4 regions of the Rouxiella badensis genome follow, and region 4 is predicted to be linked to each of the others. Evidence: predicted binding sites of a transcription regulator. Region 4 holds the regulator's gene; each other region holds the start of a gene.
The links. The regulator PurR, encoded in region 4, represses purine synthesis genes. The targets are predictions, from matches to a motif close to CANGCAAACGTTTGCNTG.

Region 1 (3,212 bases), 110 kb from region 4:
CAATCTCCTGGCAATCGCGTTTGGTGTTACAGAAAACCACGCACGAGGTCGGCTGATACTGATAAAGCACCGCAGTCAGCAGCGACAAACGGCTGTGGCGGTCGGCTTCGATAAATACCTGTTCGATGTCGGCAACGTCTTCGCCACCCTCTATTTCCACGTTCAGCGGCTGACGCTGGAATTTATTGCTGATGCGCTCGATGCCTTCCGGATAGGTCGCGGAGAACAGCAGCGTCTGGCGAGACGGCGGCGTATAGCTCACCACGTCTTCGATATCTTCGCTAAAGCCCATATCCAGCATGCGGTCAGCTTCATCGAGCACCAGCACTTTCATCTGGTCAAGCTTCAGGGTGCCTTTGCGCAGATGTTCCTGAATACGGCCCGGCGTACCCACCACGATGTGCGGCTGGTGCACCAGAGAGTCAAGCTGTGGCCCAATCGGCTGGCCGCCGCACAGGGTCAGGATTTTGATGTTTTGGGTGAAACGCGCCAGACGACGCAGCTCTTTACTGACCTGATCCGCCAGTTCACGCGTTGGGCACAGCACCAGCGCCTGGCAGAAGAAATCGCCGACAGTAATTTTATCTAACAGCCCGATACCAAACGCAGCGGTCTTGCCACTGCCGGTCTTGGCTTTCGCGCGCACGTCCTGACCCAGCAGGATGGCAGGCAAAGAGGCTTCCTGAATTGGCGTCATTTGGGCGTAGCCCAGTTCTTCGAGGTTAGAAATTTGTTCGGATGGCAAAGTCAGTGTGGAGAAAGAATGCGTGCTCAAGGCGATAACTCTTATGTAAGGCGAAAAAAACGAAGCGGCGCAAGGCTATCAGCGCCATGTAATGCTTTAGATAATAACAGAGAAGGGGATATTGCGCCTTAGCGCTAATGACTGGAGTCAAAAAAACCCGCAACGCAGGCGGGTTTTAGAAAATCGTTATCTAATGATCAGTTGGCTTAAGTAAGCCAGAAGTGACTGATTACAGAGCGACGACGTTGGCAGCAGACGGGCCACGTGGGCTGTCTTGAATGGTGAACTCTACGTTCTGACCTTCAGCCAGGGTTTTGAAACCATCGCTGTTGATTGCAGAGAAGTGAACGAAAACGTCTTTAGAGCCATCAGCTGGAGTGATGAAACCGAAGCCTTTGCTTTCGTTGAACCATTTTACCTGACCGTTTAACTTACTCATTTTACTATCCTTTACTATTCAAAAAGCATCCGCCTCGATCGCGAATGCCCGACTATTAACGCACATTCGCGCCCCGCACGCAAATACTGGCGCAGGTGCGCAATCGTTTTCGTGGTGAGACTTTTTCCTATATAATGCCGCCAACTATTTTCGCAACGTCCTCTGTCACCGCAATCTGCCACGCAGAATGGGTGCCCAAAACGCGATTTTACGACCGATATTTTCATCACCGACAACGAGTTAGGTATCCAGCTATGTTAACCATTGGAACTGCACTGCGCACCGACGCGACCCGCGTCATGTTATTGGGCTCTGGCGAACTGGGCAAAGAGGTGGCTATTGAATGCCAACGTCTTGGTCTGGAAGTGATCGCCGTCGACAGATACGCCGACGCGCCTGCAATGCAGGTTGCCCACCGCAGCCATGTGATCAACATGCTGGACGGCGAGGCGCTCAAGCAGCTTATCGAGAAAGAGCGTCCTGACTTTATCGTCCCGGAAATTGAAGCTATTGCTACCAGCATGCTGGTTGAGCTGGAAAAGCAGGGTCATAACGTGGTGCCATGCGCCGAAGCAACGCGCCTGACCATGAACCGTGAAGGCATCCGTCGTCTGGCGGCCGAGACGCTGAAACTGCCAACCTCGACCTACCGTTTTGCCGATGATGAAGCCAGCTTCAAACAGGCAGTGCAGGAAATTGGTTATCCGTGCATCATCAAGCCGGTCATGAGCTCTTCCGGTAAAGGCCAGAGTCTGATCCGCAGTGGAGAAACGTTGCAGGCCGCGTGGGACTATGCGCAGCTTGGCGGCCGCGCAGGCGGGGGGCGGGTCATCGTTGAAGGTCTGGTGAAGTTTGATTTCGAGATTACCCTGCTGACTATCAGCGCCATTGACGGTATTCACTTCTGCGCCCCTATTGGCCATCGTCAGGAAGACGGCGATTACCGCGAATCATGGCAGCCACAGCAGATGAGCAGTCTGGCGCTCGAGCGTGCGAAAGATATCGCAAAAAACGTGGTGGAAGCACTGGGTGGACACGGGCTGTTTGGCGTTGAGCTGTTCGTTTGCGGTGATGACGTGGTGTTCAGCGAAGTGTCTCCTCGCCCACACGATACCGGCATGGTAACGCTGATTTCTCAGGACCTGTCTGAGTTTGCGCTGCACGTGCGCGCGTTCCTCGGGCTGCCAATCGGCACTATCCGCCAGTTCGGTCCCTCGGCTTCTGCCGTCATCCTGCCGGAACTGACCAGCAACAACGTTAGCTTCAGCGGTTTGGAGCAGGCTTTAGTGGGTTCTAATCAGGTGCGCTTGTTTGGCAAGCCGGAAATCAGCGGAAAACGTCGTCTGGGTGTTGCGCTGTCAATCGGCGATACCATTGAGCAAGCGGTTGAAACTGCAATCAAGGCAGCAGCAGCCGTGGTCGTTAAGGGTTAACGCCTGGCTTCTGGCCGTTGTGCAGTCGATGTGCAACGGCCAAATATTCAGTAAGGCTTATTCTTCGTCTTCATCGTCAAAGATAACCGTCACACGGTCACCCTTGTGGGTTTCACGAATCTCTGCCGCAACCACGGCAATCGCCTGACCACTGCTCATCCCCTCTTCCATTAACTGGCGGATACGGTCAGCGGCTTGCTGCTGCTCTGAGTGCGAAAGTGAAGGCATACCGGTCAACATGAATGTGTTCCTGTTCTATTTCTATAGTGAAGCGAGCTTAGCCGCACATTATACGCCTTAATTTGCCAATGACCTACCCACATCAAATCTATGCTAGGATCGGTTCGCCAGGAATTGCATTGTCACCGTGTCGGGAATTTTCAAAATACTATGCCATCCGTTCAATCCATTGATTTTTATAAATTAGATTATCAACCTGATGCGCTGCTCACGCGCTTTGCCTCCCTGTCGTCACTGCCTTGGGCCATGCTGCTGCACTCCGGCGCTGCCGACCATGTCCACAACCGCTTCGACATTTTGGTCGCCGACCCGCAGGTCACGCTGACCACGCGCGGGCTGCATACTGAAATCTGCC
Region 2 (3,212 bases), 2.2 Mb from region 4:
CCGGATTACACTGCGGGAAGCCTGAATATAAAAAATCGGCCATAAAAAAACCACGTCCGGGGACGTGGTTTTTCGGGCAAAAAAGCAGGAAGATTATGCGTACACAGGATGACGTGCGCAGATATCCAGAACTTTTTGCTTAACGCGCTCGATGGTCGCTTCGTCGTTAATATTGTCCAGAACGTCGCAGATCCAGCCAGCCAGTTCACGAACCTCAGCTTCTTTGAAGCCACGACGGGTCACAGCTGGGGTACCGATACGCACACCAGAGGTTACGAACGGGCTCTTAGGATCGTTAGGCACGCTGTTTTTGTTCACGGTGATGTTTGCGCGACCCAGTGCAGCGTCGGCTTCTTTACCGGTCAGGCCTTTGTCAACCAGGTCCAGCAGGAACAGGTGGTTGGAAGTCCCGCCAGAAACCACTTTGTAACCGCGCTCAAGCACCACTTCAACCATCGCTTTGGCGTTGATAGCAACCTGCTGCTGGTAAGCTTTGAACTCAGGTTCCATCGCTTCTTTCAGCGCGACGGCTTTACCTGCGATCACGTGCATCAGAGGACCACCCTGACCACCCGGGAACACCGCGGAGTTCAGTTTTTTGTACAGGTCTTCGTCGCCGCCTTTAGCGAGGATCAAACCACCGCGTGGGCCAGCCAAAGTTTTGTGCGTGGTGGTGGTCACGATGTGTGCGTGTGGAACCGGGTTAGGGTAAACGCCTGCGGCAATCAGACCCGCTACGTGAGCCATATCAACGAAGAACCATGCGCCGATGCTGTCTGCGATTTCACGCATTTTAGCCCAGTCAACGATACCGGAGAACGCAGAGAAGCCGCCGATGATCATTTTTGGTTTGTGCAGTTCTGCCTGACGCGCCAGATCTTCGTAATCAATCTTGCCGCTTTCGTCGATGCCGTAAGGCACAACGTTATAAAGCTTACCGGACAGGTTAACCGGAGAACCGTGAGTCAGGTGGCCGCCGTGTGCCAGGTTCATACCCAGAATGGTGTCGCCCGGTTGCAGCAGCGCGGTGTATACCGCGAAGTTAGCCTGTGAGCCGGAGTGAGGTTGAACGTTTGCGTAGTCAGCACCGAACAGCTCTTTCGCGCGGTCGATAGCCAGTTGCTCAACGATATCAACGTATTCGCAGCCACCGTAGTAGCGCTTGCCCGGATAACCTTCGGCGTATTTGTTGGTCAGCTGTGAGCCTTGAGCCTGCATAACACGTGGGCTGGTGTAGTTCTCTGAAGCGATCAGCTCGATATGTTCTTCCTGACGTACAACTTCCTGCTCCATTGCCTGCCACAGCTCGGCATCATAATCGGCAATGTTCATTTCACGCTTTAACATCTGCATCTCCTGACTCAACAAACTTAAAAAAAACGCCCCAGATGGGTTCTGGGCAACAGTGTAAACTGTTTTTACCCCCTTGGCATAGTCTCAGTCGCAGGTTTTTAAGCAAACGATTGGCTTCAGCTGGGGCAAGGCTTTGATCTGAGATACACAAAGCCCGTTCAAGGGACTTTTCTTCATTCTTGCATGCAAATATTTCAGCTTTGTGAGCCAGCACGCAGCGTGCTGCTTCTCCTTTTAATTTCTAAGGGTATTTACAAACTACGGCCCCGGTAATAACATGCATTTAAAATGCATCTTTAAGTTTAACGATTTTTAACCGTGAAACATTCAACCGAAAAGTGGCTTAACGCCATTGGACCGTGCCCTCAGGAGCTCTTCATGCTTGACAGTCAAACTATCGCTATCGTCAAATCTACCCTTCCCCTTCTTACCGCTACCGGCCCGAAACTCACCGCACATTTTTATGACCGACTTTTCACGCATCATCCCGAACTAAAAGACACGTTTAACATGAGTAACCAGCGTAACGGTGACCAACGCCAGGCGCTGTTTGACGCCATCTGCGCCTATGCGACCAATATTGAGAATCTTGCCGCGCTGCTTCCCGCCGTCGAGCGCATCGCACAGAAACACACCAGCCTGAACATTCAGCCTGAACAATATCAGGCGGTGGGCACTCATCTATTAGCAACGCTGGACGAGTTGCTGAGCCCGGGTCAGGAGGTGCTGGATGCCTGGGGAAAAGCCTACGGCGTCCTGGCAGAAGTGTTTATTCAGCGCGAATCCGCCCTCTATCAGAACAGCGCCGATCAAACCGGTGGTTGGACAGGCACCCGTGCGTTTCGCATCAAAGAGAAAAAACCACAGAGTTCACTGATAACCAGTTTTGAGCTGGAGCCGGTCGATAATTTGCCGGTCGCCGGATTCAAGGCCGGTCAGTACCTGTCGGTTTACGTGCAGAGTGAAAAGTTTGAGAATCAGGAAATTCGCCAGTATTCGCTGACCCAGTCCCCGAACGGCAAAACCTATCGTATTGCGGTGAAACGGGAGTCCCATGGTCTGGTCTCCAACTACCTGCATCAGCAGGCGCAGGTGGGCGATAGGGTCTGTCTCGCGCCGCCGCACGGCGATTTCTGTCTCGACGTGACTCCGCAGACCCCCGTCGCGCTTATCTCAGCTGGCGTTGGCCAAACCCCGATGCTGAGCATGCTCAACCAGCTGGCGGCACAGCATCATCGGGCACCAATTCAATGGATCCACGCCGCAGAAAACGGCCAGGTGCACGCCTTTGCCGACGAAGTGAAGGGTTTAGAGAAGGGGTTGCCGCTGCTGGAAACGCAGGTCTGGTATCAGCATCCTGACGAACAAGACAGGCCGGGCGAGGACTATCAGCATAAAGGCTTGCTCGACCTTTCGGCGATAAAAGACCGTCTGGTGCCTGCCGGAATGCAGTTCTATCTTTGTGGTCCTGTCGGTTTCATGCAGTTTGCCGCACGCCAACTGATTGAAACAGGCATTGACGCTGCCAACATTCACTACGAATGCTTTGGCCCACATAAGGTTTTATAGGCGAGTTCAGGGCTGAACAGCCGGAGGCGATGAAAGGGTCTGCGAGCAGAAAACGGGGGCCGGTCGGTGACGACCAGCCCGCAAAGAGCGCTTAGATAGCCTCTTCGTCCTGTTCGCCGGTACGGATACGAACCACGTTCGCGATGTCGAATACGAAAATCTTACCGTCACCAATTTTGCCGGTCTGCGCGGTGGTCATGATGGTTTCCACGCAGGTGTCCACGATATCGTCAGCCACAACGATCTCGATTTTAACTTTAGGCAGGAAATCGACCATGTACTCAGCACCA
Region 3 (3,212 bases), 2.1 Mb from region 4:
ACTTCGCTCTCGATCCAGCCGTCTTCCAGTCGAGTCTTGAGCATCGCGCCCGGTGCCGTCTGCGCGGTATGCTTCAGTAATTCCCCCTGCGGCGTGGTGGTCACGCTGTAACCGCGCGCCAAGGTTGCCAGCGGGCTAACCGCTTCAAGCTGGGTACAGGCGGTGCCAAAGCGCTGGCGACTGTCGCCGAGCTGCGCCGTCATCGCCTGCTGAAGACGATACTGTAACTTCTGCACCCGCTGCTGCATTTGATGAATGCGGCGCTGCGGCTGATGCTGGCTCAAACGCTGTTGCAGGCTCTGATCACGGCGCAGCAGACGACGAAGGTGATTTTGCATCGCCTCGTCCAGGCGGCTGCGCAGTTTGAACAGTGCGGTTTGCTGGCGTGCCAGACGCAGATGAGGATGCTGCTGCTGGAGGCGATGGTTGAGTCGCGTAAAGCGCTGTGCCATCTGCGCCAGATAGTAATCCATCGCCATTTCCAGACGCTGCTGCTGTGACTGAATCTGACGAAGCAGCTCAAGCTGGTTTCGGCTGATCAGTTCGGCGGCGGCCGAGGGAGTCGGGGCGCGCAGGTCGGCGACGAAATCGGCGATAGTCACGTCGGTCTCATGGCCGACGGCGCTGACAATCGGCAGACGGCTAGCGAAAATCGCCCGTGCGACGCGTTCGTCGTTAAAACTCCACAAATCTTCAAGCGACCCCCCGCCACGCCCGACTATCAGCACGTCACACTCGTTTCGTTGATTCGCGAGAGTGATAGCCCTGACGATTTGCAGCGGCGCGTCGACGCCCTGAACCGCCGTAGGATAAATCACCACCGGCAGAGACGGGTCTCGGCGTTTCAGCACCTGTAGGATATCGTGCAGCGCCGCGCCGCTGGCAGAGGTAATGACCCCGACGCATTGAGCCGGGGAGGGCAGCGGCTGTTTGTGTTCGGTGTCGAAAAGCCCTTCGGCGGAGAGCGTCTGCTTCAACTGCTCAAACTGCTGCTGCAACAGTCCGTCACCGGCAGGCTGCATGCTTTCGGCAATCAGCTGGAAATCACCGCGCGGTTCATACAGCGTAATCGACGCGCGAACCAGAACCTGTTGACCATTTTGCGGGCGAAAAGGGGTGCGGCGATTACTGTTGCGGAACATCGCGCATTTAACCTGCGCGCGCGCATCTTTTAGCGTGAAATACCAGTGGCCGGAAGAGGGCTGAGAGAAGTTTGAGATTTCGCCGGAGAGCCAGACCTGACCCATTTCGTTTTCCAGCAACTCACGGACCGTCTGATTGAGGCGGCTCACGGTAAAAATCGGTGGCGAAGAAGGTAGTGGCATGTGACCCAGATCAAATTCGAAAACAGAGACTTAATCAATCGATACTACAGGCACGTTCGAGGTAATCAAGAGTTTTTTATAAAAAATGTGAAATAGTACTAGAGCAAACGATTGAGTGCCTGTATACTCTCGCTGCAATATTTTATCTTTTCCGCATACCACCTTGGTGAGATATTGCCCATGCTACGTTTAAAGAAAGAAGCACTAACGTTTGACGACGTTCTCCTTGTTCCAGCCCATTCCACAGTTCTGCCTAACACAGCCGATCTCAGTACTCAGCTGACTTCTAAAATCCGTCTGAACATTCCTATGCTGTCTGCAGCCATGGACACCGTTACCGAAGCGAACCTGGCGATTGCCCTGGCTCAGGAAGGCGGGATGGGTTTCATCCATAAGAACATGTCTATTGAGCGTCAGGCTGAAGAAGTTCGCCGCGTTAAGAAGCATGAAAGCGGCGTTGTTGCCGATCCTAAGACCGTAACGCCAGCAACTACGCTGCGTCAGGTTAAAGAACTCACCGAAATCAACGGCTTCGCAGGTTATCCTGTGGTGACCGAAGGCAACGAGCTGGTCGGTATCATTACCGGTCGTGACGTGCGCTTCGTGACCGACCTGGACCAGCCAGTGACCGCGGTCATGACCCCGAAAGAGCGTCTTGTGACCGTTAAAGAAGGTGAATCTCGCGAAGTTGTTCTGCAGAAAATGCACGAAAAACGCGTTGAGAAAGCGCTGGTTGTCGACAGCCAGTTCCACCTTCTGGGTATGATCACCGTTAAAGACTTCCAGAAAGCAGAGCGTAAACCTAACGCCTGTAAAGACGAAAACGGCAGCCTGCGCGTAGGCGCTGCGGTTGGCGCAGGTGCTGGTAACGAAGAGCGTATCGACGCACTGGTTGCTGCAGGTGTTGACGTACTGCTGATCGACTCCTCACACGGCCACTCCGAAGGCGTTCTCGGACGTATTCGCGCGACGCGTGCAAAATATCCTGATCTGCAAATCATTGGCGGTAACGTAGCGACTGGCGAAGGTGCTCTGGCACTGGCTCAGGCTGGCGTGAGCGCGGTTAAAGTGGGTATCGGCCCTGGCTCAATCTGTACCACTCGTATGGTTACCGGCGTAGGCGTTCCACAGATAACTGCCGTCTCTGACGCGGTTGAAGCGCTGGAAGGCACCGGTATTCCGGTTATTGCCGACGGCGGTATTCGTTTCTCCGGTGATATCGCTAAAGCTATCGCGGCGGGCGCAAGCTGCGTGATGGTTGGTGGCATGCTGGCAGGTACCGAAGAATCTCCAGGTGAGATCGAACTGTACCAGGGGCGTTCATTCAAGTCTTACCGTGGTATGGGCTCACTGGGTGCGATGTCCAAAGGCTCTTCAGACCGTTACTTCCAGAGCGATAACGCCGCTGACAAACTGGTACCAGAAGGTATCGAAGGTCGCGTTGCCTACAAAGGCCGCCTGAAAGAGATAGTTCACCAGCAAATGGGTGGCCTGCGCTCCTGTATGGGTCTGACCGGTTGTGCTACTATCCAGGACCTGCGCACCAAGGCTGAGTTCGTTCGTATCAGCGGCGCGGGTATTCAGGAAAGTCACGTACACGACGTAACCATTACCAAAGAGTCACCAAACTATCGCATGGGTTCTTAATTTGGTTATTGGGGCTGCTGCGCTTCGGCAATACTGCGTTGAACTCAGGCTCAAAAATGCTCATTTACGCATGTAAACTGCGCTTTTTTCGCCTAAGTCCCTTTTGCCTTGGCTCGCTGGCCCCTTGATCGAGTTGATTGAGTCTGTGTTAAACCCGGTTTCGGCCGGGTTACCCGTTTCTTAGTTCTTTTTTAAAACTTTAACCGCTCTGGAAAATCACCCGCATGAGTGAAAATATTC
Region 4 (3,212 bases):
ACGTAGAATTGACGCCCGCAGGTCGCCTTTTCGTTGATGAAGCCCGAGTGCTTATCAAAAAAATGCTATCCACGCGTCGCCAGTGTCAGCAGGTCGCCAACGGCTGGAGCGGGCAGCTACGTGTGGCGGTCGACCGAATAGTAAAACCCGATCGCATACGGCAGCTGGTGGTCGATTTTTATCGCGCTTTCCCCGACACCGAGTTATTGATTCAAGGAGAGGTGTTCAACGGCGTTTGGGACGCGCTGGCCGATGATCGTGCAGACGTCGCCATCGGTGCCACCAGCGCGGTGCCGGTCGGCGGGCGTTTCAGCTTTAGGGACATGGGGACTTTACCCTGGCACTGTGTGGTCAGCGCCACGCATCCGCTGGCAGCACAAAATAGGGCGTTGGACGATGATGCGCTGAGGCCTTATCCGGCGCTGTGTATAGAGGATACCTCCAGAAATTTGCCCAAACGCGACACCTGGACGCTGGACAACCAGCGTCGTCTGGTCGTGCCGGACTGGACCTGCGCCATTGATTGCCTTTGTGAAGGGCTCTGCGTTGGCATGCTGCCAGTACATAGGGTTGCGCCGTGGATTGCGCAACAAAGGTTGGCAGTGCTTAATCTTGCCAACGTGTTTCCGGAAAGCCCGTGTTGTCTGACGTGGGACCAGCGAAATCATTCCCCGGCGCTAGACTGGTTGTTGGAGTATCTCGGGGACAGTGAAACGCTGAATCAAGAATGGCTGAGATAGCCTCACGCCCGCGAAGGCGGGCGTGAGAGGAGCGCAGAAAAGCGAGAATTAACGACGATAGTCGCGGAAAGGACCGTCGGCCACGGAGCGGCGTTCAACCAGCTTGGGTTTCACCTCGATGGTCTGCTGCACTTCGCGCTTGCTAATAATGCGGTCGAGCAACATGGTAAAGGCCATCTCGCCCAGGCGCTCTTTCGGCTGGTGTACCGTGGTGAGTGCTGGAGAGAAGTAGCGCGCGTTGCGCACGTTGTCATAACCAATGACCGAAATATCCTGAGGAACGCGCAGGCCCATTTCGTCGGCTGCGCAAATCGCGCCCATCGCCATCACGTCACCGCCGCAGAACACTGCCGTCGGTCGCTGCTTCTGGTTGAGGATCTTTTGCATTGCCTGATAGCCTGATTCAGGTTCGAAATCACCCTGAACCACCCATTCATCACGCACGGCAATATTGGCTTCATTCATCGCTTTCAGGAAACCGCGATAGCGACCGCCGCCGGTGTTGCGGTTCAGCTGACCGGGAATGGCGCCAATGTCGCGATGCCCGCGTTCAACCAGGTAACGACCCGCCAGATATCCGCCCTCGAAGGCGTTATCAATAATCGAGTCGGTAAAGTCGTTCTGCGCTTCGCCCCAGTCCATCACCACCATCGGGATTGAACGGTACTCCTCGAGCATGGCAAGCAGCTCGGCCGGATACTCGGCGCACATCACCAGCAGGCCGTCGACGCGCTTTTGCGCAAGCATTGCCAGATAGGCTTTCTGCTTTTCCAGATTATTGTGCGAGTTACACAGGATAAGCGTGTAGCCCTTCGCGAAGCAGCTGTTCTCAACGGCTTCAATGACTTCGGCGAAGTAGGGCGCCTCACTCGAGGTGGCCAGCAGGCCGATGGACTTGGTGTTATTCACCTTCAGGCTACGCGCGACGGCGCTCGGGGAATAGTGCAAATCTTTAATGGCTGCGCGAACCGCAGCTTTAGTTTCTTCGGCGACGAAACGGGTTTTATTGATGACGTGCGACACCGTTGTAGTCGAAACACCAGCGCGCTTAGCGACATCTTTAATCGTGGCCATGTAAAAATCACTCCTGAACTAACCCTTTTCAGCACGTTAGTTTTTTGTTAATCGTTTGCCTGCGTGCATTCAACTGCATAAATCATTTTAAGCAGTTAATTCGTTGGGTGGTTTCAGGAATCCTGAAAGATGCGTCGGACAACGCCGACCGGGCACACAGCGTGGTAACCGCTAATTTTCTCTTATATCTCAAGAAAGGGAAAGCCAAATTTGCGCTTTCGCGATAAGTTGCGCAAATCGGTGCACGATCGGTAGACGTTTTTACGCAAAGCGCGCAAAATATTTAGGCTTATAAAATATAGGGTTTTTAATCTTCTATCCGGCAAGGAGTCTATGTGGATACCAATCTGAAATACTCATTGATAACCGTGGTGTGCGCACTGGTGACGATCGTGGCATTCAGCTTTACCGCCGTCATGCACTGATCTTTTGCCGTCAGGCAGAAACGAAAAAGGGCGATTTCTTATCAAAGAAATCGCCCTTTTCTATTTTACCGCCCGCTCGAGAGGGGGTAGGCTTAAACCATTCGTTAAATGCTATTCACAGGTGTTAAGCGAGAAATCATTATTTAACGAATCGTTTTCGGCGTCATGACCCGGCGAGCACCAACGTAGTGGTCTTGCCAGTAGTTATCTGCCAGATAACTAATTTTGATGTCTTCTCCAGAGCGCGGTGACTGAATAAACTTACCGTTGCCGAGATAAACACCTACGTGGTCCGCCGCGCCGCGTTTAGTAATTCTAAAGAACACTAAATCACCAGACTCAAGCTCACCGCGTGGAACCGGGGCCGCATCGCGCAAATGGTACATCTCATTGGCGGTGCGAGGCATTTTAATACGCATTAAATCTTTGTACGCGTAATAAACCAGGCCACTACAGTCGAAACCAGTATTCGGGGAGGTTCCACCCCAGCGATAAGGTTTGCCGACCTGGTGCATCAGCTTGTTCATCGCGGTTTCTTTAGCATGCAAATACTTTTTCTTGTGCGCTGCACTCAGCGTTAACGGGGTGCAGGTATCTTCTTTTGTTTTATGCTTTCGGTGTCGTCCGTAGGCTTTTTTGCCTTCTTTCGCACAGACCACGTTAGTGGTAGCAGCCAGAGAACGGCTAATCGAGTTTATCTCTTTCTTCGAGTTCTCTGCCTTGTGTCTTGCGAGCCTGGAAGCGGTTGGCTTCTCGGCCTTGTGCCTGACGAGTTTAGTGCTGGTAGGATGCTTGTGCTCGACTTTCGCCTTCCCGTGCACTTTCTCTTTCGTCCTGCTGTGTTCTTTGGCTTTCGATTGTTCTTTCACCGGAACAGTCTTGGTCTTTCTATTGCTTCTCGCGACGACCTTTCGCTTTCGTCGCTCATCAGGCTTTGCCTGGCTTACGTGCGTTTCGGCCTGTTTGGCGGAGA

Region 1: purT (formate-dependent phosphoribosylglycinamide formyltransferase) is a predicted target of PurR. The motif match lies at 1,281-1,298, and genes of this name have one in related genera.
Region 2: glyA (serine hydroxymethyltransferase) is a predicted target of PurR. The motif match lies at 1,453-1,470, and genes of this name have one in related genera.
Region 3: guaB (IMP dehydrogenase) is a predicted target of PurR. The motif match lies at 1,426-1,443, and genes of this name have one in related genera.

The regions. Positions count from the first base shown of each region.
Region 1 covers NZ_CP114062.1:2,419,207-2,422,418, forward strand. The annotation lists gene dbpA (ATP-dependent RNA helicase DbpA) at 1-775, opposite strand, end outside; gene cspE (transcription antiterminator/RNA stability regulator CspE) at 975-1,184, opposite strand; gene purT (formate-dependent phosphoribosylglycinamide formyltransferase) at 1,439-2,617, shown strand; gene O1V65_RS11190 (YoaH family protein) at 2,675-2,857, opposite strand; gene pabB (aminodeoxychorismate synthase component 1) at 3,008-3,212, shown strand, end outside.
Region 2 covers NZ_CP114062.1:150,951-154,162, reverse strand. The annotation lists gene glyA (serine hydroxymethyltransferase) at 94-1,347, opposite strand; gene hmpA (NO-inducible flavohemoprotein) at 1,732-2,922, shown strand; gene glnB (nitrogen regulatory protein P-II) at 3,014-3,212, opposite strand, start outside.
Region 3 covers NZ_CP114062.1:194,182-197,393, forward strand. The annotation lists gene xseA (exodeoxyribonuclease VII large subunit) at 1-1,325, opposite strand, end outside; gene guaB (IMP dehydrogenase) at 1,506-2,972, shown strand; gene guaA (glutamine-hydrolyzing GMP synthase) at 3,197-3,212, shown strand, end outside.
Region 4 covers NZ_CP114062.1:2,313,479-2,316,690, reverse strand. The annotation lists gene punR (DNA-binding transcriptional activator PunR) at 1-740, shown strand, start outside; gene purR (HTH-type transcriptional repressor PurR) at 789-1,814, opposite strand; gene cydH (cytochrome bd-I oxidase subunit CydH) at 2,150-2,239, shown strand; gene O1V65_RS10675 (C40 family peptidase) at 2,383-3,212, opposite strand, start outside.